Regions from separate parts of the Streptomyces tyrfis genome, predicted to be linked through region 1. Evidence: riboswitches for the same ligand, from Rfam matches in the RefSeq annotation. Region 1 holds a riboswitch; each other region holds the start of a gene.
The links. A riboswitch is a leader RNA that binds a small molecule or an ion and turns the genes downstream of it on or off. The one in region 1 is predicted to bind cobalamin.

Region 1 (2,190 bases):
GGAGGGCGCCGCCGAACCCGCCGGGGTCGTCACCACGGCCATCGCCGCCGTCAGCCCGCCGCCCACCGTCGCGGCCACCGCGACCGCCGTCACCGCCGTGACCCCCGTGACCGCCGCCGCGCAGGACCTCATGACCACCCTTCCGGCCCCGGTCCCGACGGTCCCCGCCCAGGACCCGGCGCGCCCCGCCCCCGTCCAGCCGGTGTGAGGACGCGGCCCGGGCCGTTCGCGCCGGGCCGCCCCCGGCCCTCCCTCGCCCGGTCCGCGCGGACCGTCCCGGATCGCGCGGACCGTCCCGGACCTCGCAGACCGTTTAAGGAATCAGCATGAAGATCGACTGGGCGGCCCTCGGGTCCGTCTTCGGTGTGTCCCTCGTCGTCACCGTCGCACTGGTGGGCTTCTTCAGCCTGGGCGTGGTGGGGCTGGCCAGGCAGTCGGAACCGGCGGCCCAGGGCGGCTCCGGCGGTTCCCGGGCGCTGGCTCGCGCGGGCGCGTACGCCTGTTTCGCGCTGTGCGCGGCGGCGGTCGCGTACGGGATCTATCTGATCGTCGCCTGAGCCCCTCCCCGCCGCCCCTCCGGGCGCGCCACCGCTCCCCCTCCGGGCCCCTCCCCGCTCGACGTTCGGGCCCCTCCCGCGCTCCCGTCCCCGCGCCCCCGTCACGGGCCGGACGCGCCTCGTGCGTCCGGCCCTTCGGCGTGCCCCGGAGCCGGTGTGGGTCTCAGCACACTGCGCCGCCGCAGGTCAACGGCAAGTTGACGGGGCTTCTCGGAGCGTGGTGGACTGCCGGAGCCATTTACGGCGACAGCAGAGGAAGCCGGTGCGAATCCGGCGCGGTCCCGCCACTGTCACCGGGGAGCGGTCCCCCACACCGGGAAGTCACGGCACGCGCGAGCGGGCTGGAAGGCCGGGGGTCACCGCGGATCCGGGAGCCAGGAGACTCTCGTCGCCGGTCACGTCGAACCAGGGCGCGGACCCTGAGTGAGGACATGTCGCCATGCCTGGCAGCCGTGCGTCCCTTGCCGGGGGGCTCTCGCCGAGAGCCGCCCGTACGAACGTCCTCCGAGGCGCGACGGCCGGCTGAGCCATGCGGGCCGATCGCATCTTCGCGTACGGCGCCACGGCCGGACTGATCGGCGACCTGCTGCTCGGTGACCCCCGCAGGGGGCACCCGGTGGCCGCCTTCGGGCGGGCCGCGGCGGGCGTCGAGCGCCGTCTGTGGCGCGACCACCGCGGGTGGGGCGCGCTGCACACCCTCGTCTGCGCCGGCGGCGCCGCGGGCGGTGCCGCGCTGCTCTCCCATGCCGTCCGCCGCAGCCCCGCCGCCTCCGTCGCGCTGACCGCGGCCGCCACCTGGACCGTGCTCGGCGGCGCCTCGCTGGGGCGGGAGGCGCGCGCCATCGGCGGCGCCCTGGCCGCCGGGGACGTCGAACTCGCCCGGGAGCGGCTGCCGCATCTGTGCGGGCGCGACCCGCAGGCCCTCGACGGGCCGGGCATCGCCCGCGCGGTGGTGGAGTCCGTCGCCGAGAACACCTCGGACGCCGTGGTCGGCGCCCTGGTGTGGGGGGCGCTGGCCGGGGTGCCCGGGCTGGTCGGCTTCCGGGCCGTGAACACCCTGGACGCGATGGTCGGCCACAAGTCGCCCCGCCACCTCCGCTACGGCTGGGCCTCGGCCCGCCTCGACGACGTCGCGGGCGGGCCGGGCGCGCGGCTGACCGCTCTGCTCGCCGCGGCGGCGGGCGGCCGTCCGCGCGCGGCGGTACGGGCCTGGCGGGCCGACGCGGCGAAGCATCCGAGCCCCAACGCGGGCCCGGTGGAGGCGGCGTTCGCGGGCGCGCTGGGGGTGCGTCTCGGCGGGACGCTGGCGTACGGCGGCCGGGTCGAGCACCGTCCCGTCCTCAACGGGGCGGCGGGCCGGGCCGTGGAGACCGGGGACGTCGAGCGCGCGGTGCGGCTGTCGCGCCGGGTCGGCGTGCTGGCCCTCGGCGTGTGCGTGGCCGGACGGCTGGGCGCCTCCCTCGCGGTCCGGCGGTTCGCGGACGGACGAGGCGGGGGCGTGCCGGGCGCGGGCACGCGGGGCGTGCTCGCGGGCGCGACGGGCGCCGGCGTACGAACCCCGGGCGCGGGCGCACGCGTCGCCGGCGTGCGGGCCGGAAGCACGGGCGACGCCGCGCGGGCCGCGGGGCTCCCG
Region 2 (2,190 bases), on a different contig from region 1:
GAGGATGGAGGTGACGCCGCCGTCCTTGCACTGGAGCTGGGTGAGCCGTTCCACGGCGGCGGCCGGGGGCGTGACGCCGGCGCGCAGCAGGGCCAGGAGGGACAGCGCCTGGCCGTCGCCGTAGGCGGCGCCCCGGAAGTCGCCCGCGGCGGTGCAGCCGGGGGTGGGTTCGCCGGACTCGGGGCCCGCCTCGCACACATGGTCCGCCAGGTCGCCGACGAGGTCGTGGCCGCCGAAGTCCCTCGGGTCGGCCCCGGTGATCTCGGCGAGGAGGGCGAGCCGGGCCGCGGCGGTGGCGTCGGGGGCCCGGCCGGAGCCGTTCGGGTAGGCGTAGTCGCCGCCGTGTGCGGCCAGGAACGCGGTGATTCCGCCGACGGCGGGGTCCTTTCCGTCGGCGGCGGCCAGGGCGTAGGCCGTCTCCGTGGTCAGGAGGAGATCGGGGGCGCCGCCGCCGTCCTCGACGCGTTCGCCGTCGGTCAGCCCGGACCTGAGCCAGGCCGCCGCGGCGGCGACGTCGACCGTGCCGGGCGCGCCGGTGGGCGTGCCGCCCGGTTCGGGGGTGGCGCCCCCGCCGCCCGCGCGGACGTCGTCGGGGCTGAAGCGCGGCCCGCCCGTGCTGCCGCCGATGTCCGTGCCGCCGTAGACCCAGGCGTCGACGTCGCCGTCCTTCACCTTGCGGTCCATGGCGCCGTACGGGCTGTACGTCCAGTCCCGCTGGCCGGGCGAGGCGGTCCAGTAGGACCAGTACGCGGTGGCGGGCGGGGTCAGGACGCAGGATTCGCGGTCCGGGGTCGGGTAGGGGGTGCCGGAGTGGAACGGGCCGTAGCCGATGCGGCAGATGAAGCCGGGGCCGTCGTGCTCGGTGCCCGCGGTGGAGAAGCCGGCGTCGTGGAGCAGTTCGTACCCGGTGGTCGGGGTGGTGTCGCAGCCGCGCTCGACCGCACCGCCGAACGGTGTGAAGTCGACGGCGACGACGGCTCCGCGGGTGGCGGTGCAGTCGTCGGCCGGGTCGGCGGCGACGGAGGACGCCGTGAGGAAGGTCACGCACGCGGCGGCGAGCATCAGGAAGGCGGAGACCAGTGCCGTCAGCGGCCCCGGTCTCGCCGCCGACCGCCGGTCTCTTCGCTGCTCGGTCCCCACCACGGCCCCCTCGCTGCCTGCCCTGCGCGGGCGCGGGCGTGGGTGAGGGCTCCCGCCGCGGGAAGGCTCCGCACACGGAAGTACCGGTCGCACCACGCCGTAGTCCGCGACGGCGTTCGTTGCTGAAGAACGGGCTCCAGGCATTCCGGCTCGCCCGGTGGTACCGGGCCCACGGTTGCGGGTCAGCGCCGGACTTCGACCGGCTTCCCCTGGAACTCATTGCGTATCAGCCGGATTTGAGCACGGTTCACGGAAGGCGTCAAGGCGGGGTGCGGTCGGGCGCGCGGGCCTGCCGGGGGCGCTCTTGGCGACCGCGTCGCCGGTCGGGTACCGTCCCGCTCTGCCGAGTGGGGGAACCCGGTGGGAGTCCGGGGCTGACGCGCAGCGGTGTGGGACGGCGGGGGCCGTTCCGAGCCCGAATGCCCATGCGGCGAAGCACTTCTGGTAGCCGGTCCACGCGTTTTCGGACGGCGGCCATGCCCGCTGCTCCCGCCCACGGCGAGGCCCGGCACGGGTCCGGCCGGCGTCCCTCATCCCAGGAGCAGGCCATGTCCCGTACCGTTGCCGTGTCCTCGTCCCTCCGCCGCTGCGGGCTCACCGCGGTGGCCGCACTCGGCGCCTTCGCCCTCACCACACTGCCGGCGGCGGCGACCGCCACCCCGGCCCAGATCGCCACGTCGAAGACGAACGGCGTCGCCTATCTCAAGTCCCTCCAGGGCGCGGACGGCTCCTACGCCGGTTCCGGGCTGTCCAACGAGTGGGCGTTCAGCGCGTTCGCGGCCGCGGGCACGGCCGCCGTGGACGTCGCGCCCGGCGGCGACACGGCCAAGAACGCGAGAACGGTCTACCGCGGTCAGTTGTCGGCCGCGGGCTGGCCCTCCGCCACCCCCGTCGTCACCGACTACGAACGCGCCACGCTCAACGCGTACGCCGCCGGGATCGACCCCGCCCGGGTCTCCGCCTCCCGCAACCTGATCGCCGACGTCTACGGCTACTGGCAGAACGCCGAGGCGGGCTACTTCGGGCCGTCGGCCAACTTCAACGGCACGG
Region 3 (2,190 bases), on a different contig from region 1:
GCTGCTGCGCGAGCTCCTGGGCGCGGGCGCCGCCGAACCGCCGGTGCGCGGCTGAGCGGAGCCGGGCGACCGGGTCCGGCCCGCCGGTCGCGGCCGGGGCGGGGCCTGCCGGGCGGCCCCGCCGCGCGCGGCGGGTCACCGGTGGCGGAACTCGGGCGGCCGTTTGTCGACGAAGGCGCGCATGCCCTCCTTCTGGTCGGCGGTGGCGAACACCGCGTGGAAGAGTCGGCGTTCGAAGCGGACCCCCTCGGAGAGGGTCGTCTCGAAGGCCCGCCCCACCGCCTCCTTGGCCGTCATCGCCACCGGCAGCGACATGCCCGCGACGGTCTCCGCGACCGCGAGCGCCTCGCCGAGCAGCTCGTCGGCCGGCACCACCCGAAGAGACCAGTCCGGCGCGCTCGGCCTCGGCCACGCCCATCGTGCGGCCGGTCAGGCACATCTCCATGGCCTTGGCCTTGCCGACCGCGCGGGTCAGGCGCTGGGAGCCACCGATGCCGGGGATCACCCCGAGCTTGATCTCGGGCTGGCCGAAGACGGCCGTGTCGGCGGCCAGCAGGATGTCGCACAGCATGGCGAGTTCGCAGCCGCCGCCGAGCGCGTAGCCGGCGACCGCCGCCACGGTGGGGGTGCGCAGCTGTCCGAGCCGGTCCCAGGCGGCGAACCGGTCCGCGAGATACATGTCCGGGTAGTCCCTCGACCGCATCTCCCTGATGTCGGCGCCGGCCGCGAACGCCCTGGCCGATCGAGTGATCACGACGCATCCGCAGTCCGGGTCCCGGTCGAGGGCGTCGGTGGCGGCGACGACCTCGTTCATCACCTGGAGGTTCAGCGCGTTGAGCGCGCCGGGGCGGTCGAGGGCGAGCAGGGCGGCGCGGCCCTTGCGTTCCAGGGAGTCCCTTTCCTGGTCGACGAGTTTGAGGAACCGGAGCAGAACCCTGGCGCGGCGCTGGGGGTTCCAGTCGCCCCAGCCCCGCTGGGCGCGTTCGGCGACGCCGATCGCCGCCTCGGTCTCGGCGCGGCTCGCGAGGGGCTCGCGGGCCCGGATCCCGCCGGTGTTGGGGTCGTACACGTCACCGTGGGAACCCGAGGTTCCCGGGGTGCGCCTGCCGTCGATGAAGTGGGTCAACTCTCGTACGGAGTAGTTGACTTGCGTGCGGACCATGAGTGCCTGCTCTCGTCAGGCGATCCGGGACGGCGCGCCGCCGGACGCGCGCGGACGCCGTGGTCCGTGCGCGCGGGGGCGGCGCGAGATCGCGTATGGCGGGGGAACCGTCAGACGGCGACGGCGGGGTGCCGCCGGGTTTCCCGGCGAGCGGGCGCCCCTGCCGCAGGGTCGCCGGATTCGTGGAAGCGCACCGGTGCCATGCGTGTCAGCTCCATCCTCGTGGACAACACGGAACATCCCGCGGCCGGTATCCTGACTCCCGGATCAGCGCGCGCCGTCCGCCCTCCCGACGTCCTGCTCGTCGGTGGCGCCCTGCTCGACGGCGTGCTCCCCGGTCACAGTGGCGGGACCGTGCCGGATTCACACCGGCTTCCCCGCACCGCGGGCCTTGTCGCGACCATATAGTTGGGCGCCCTAGTAAATCCGCCCCCGGGCCCGTTCCGGGACGTTCCCGCAGCTCAGCGGGGTCCGGGTTCGGCCGTTCGAGGGGCCGCGAAACGCGCCGGGGCGTGGAACCGGGCACGGCGCGCGGCGCGCCGGAAGGTGGTCAGCACGGCGGGTCCGGCCAGCGTCACGCAGACGAAGTTGGTGACCGCCCGGCCCGTGTCCCAGCCGAGGGACGTGGCGAGGTCGAAGGCGATGTAGCGCTGCCACTGCTCGGTGAGGGGCAGACCCGGCAGATAGGCGATGGAGCTGTGGGGGTCCAGGGAGAAGGGCCAGAAGGAGAGGTTGAGCAGGAAGCCGAAGAGATAGCCCGAGAGGGACCCGTAGACGGCCAGCAGCAGCACCTCGCGGCGTCCGCTCGCCCGTGGGAGGAAGCCGGCGAGCATCCCGACGAACGCGCAGCCGAACATCTGGTACGGCATCCACGGGCCCACTCCCCCGGTGATCAGGGCGGAGGCGAACAGCGAGGTGCAGCCAAGGGTGAATCCGAAGCCGGGCCCGTAGACCCGGCCCGCCAGGACCAGGACGAAGAAGACGGTCTCGACGCCCGCGGTCCCGGCGCCCAGCGGGCGCAGGGCCGC

Region 2: another riboswitch for cobalamin. It lies ahead of WA762_RS10035 (prenyltransferase/squalene oxidase repeat-containing protein); the one in region 1 lies ahead of WA762_RS14335 (cobalamin biosynthesis protein).
Region 3: another riboswitch for cobalamin. It lies ahead of WA762_RS35665 (CoA-acylating methylmalonate-semialdehyde dehydrogenase); the one in region 1 lies ahead of WA762_RS14335 (cobalamin biosynthesis protein).

The regions. Positions count from the first base shown of each region.
Region 1 covers NZ_JBAGJZ010000015.1:111,666-113,855, reverse strand. The annotation lists gene WA762_RS14345 (inorganic phosphate transporter) at 1-208, shown strand, start outside; gene WA762_RS14340 (hypothetical protein) at 327-557, shown strand; cobalamin riboswitch at 811-941, shown strand; gene WA762_RS14335 (cobalamin biosynthesis protein) at 1,087-2,190, shown strand, end outside.
Region 2 covers NZ_JBAGJZ010000010.1:15,937-18,126, reverse strand. The annotation lists gene WA762_RS10035 (prenyltransferase/squalene oxidase repeat-containing protein) at 1-1,140, opposite strand, end outside; cobalamin riboswitch at 1,262-1,395, opposite strand; gene WA762_RS10030 (prenyltransferase/squalene oxidase repeat-containing protein) at 1,689-2,190, shown strand, end outside.
Region 3 covers NZ_JBAGJZ010000010.1:23,808-25,997, reverse strand. The annotation lists gene WA762_RS10065 (BTAD domain-containing putative transcriptional regulator) at 1-55, shown strand, start outside; partial or broken gene WA762_RS10060 (enoyl-CoA hydratase) at 136-931, opposite strand; partial or broken gene WA762_RS35665 (CoA-acylating methylmalonate-semialdehyde dehydrogenase) at 944-1,162, opposite strand; cobalamin riboswitch at 1,391-1,564, opposite strand; gene WA762_RS10055 (ECF transporter S component family protein) at 1,624-2,190, opposite strand, start outside.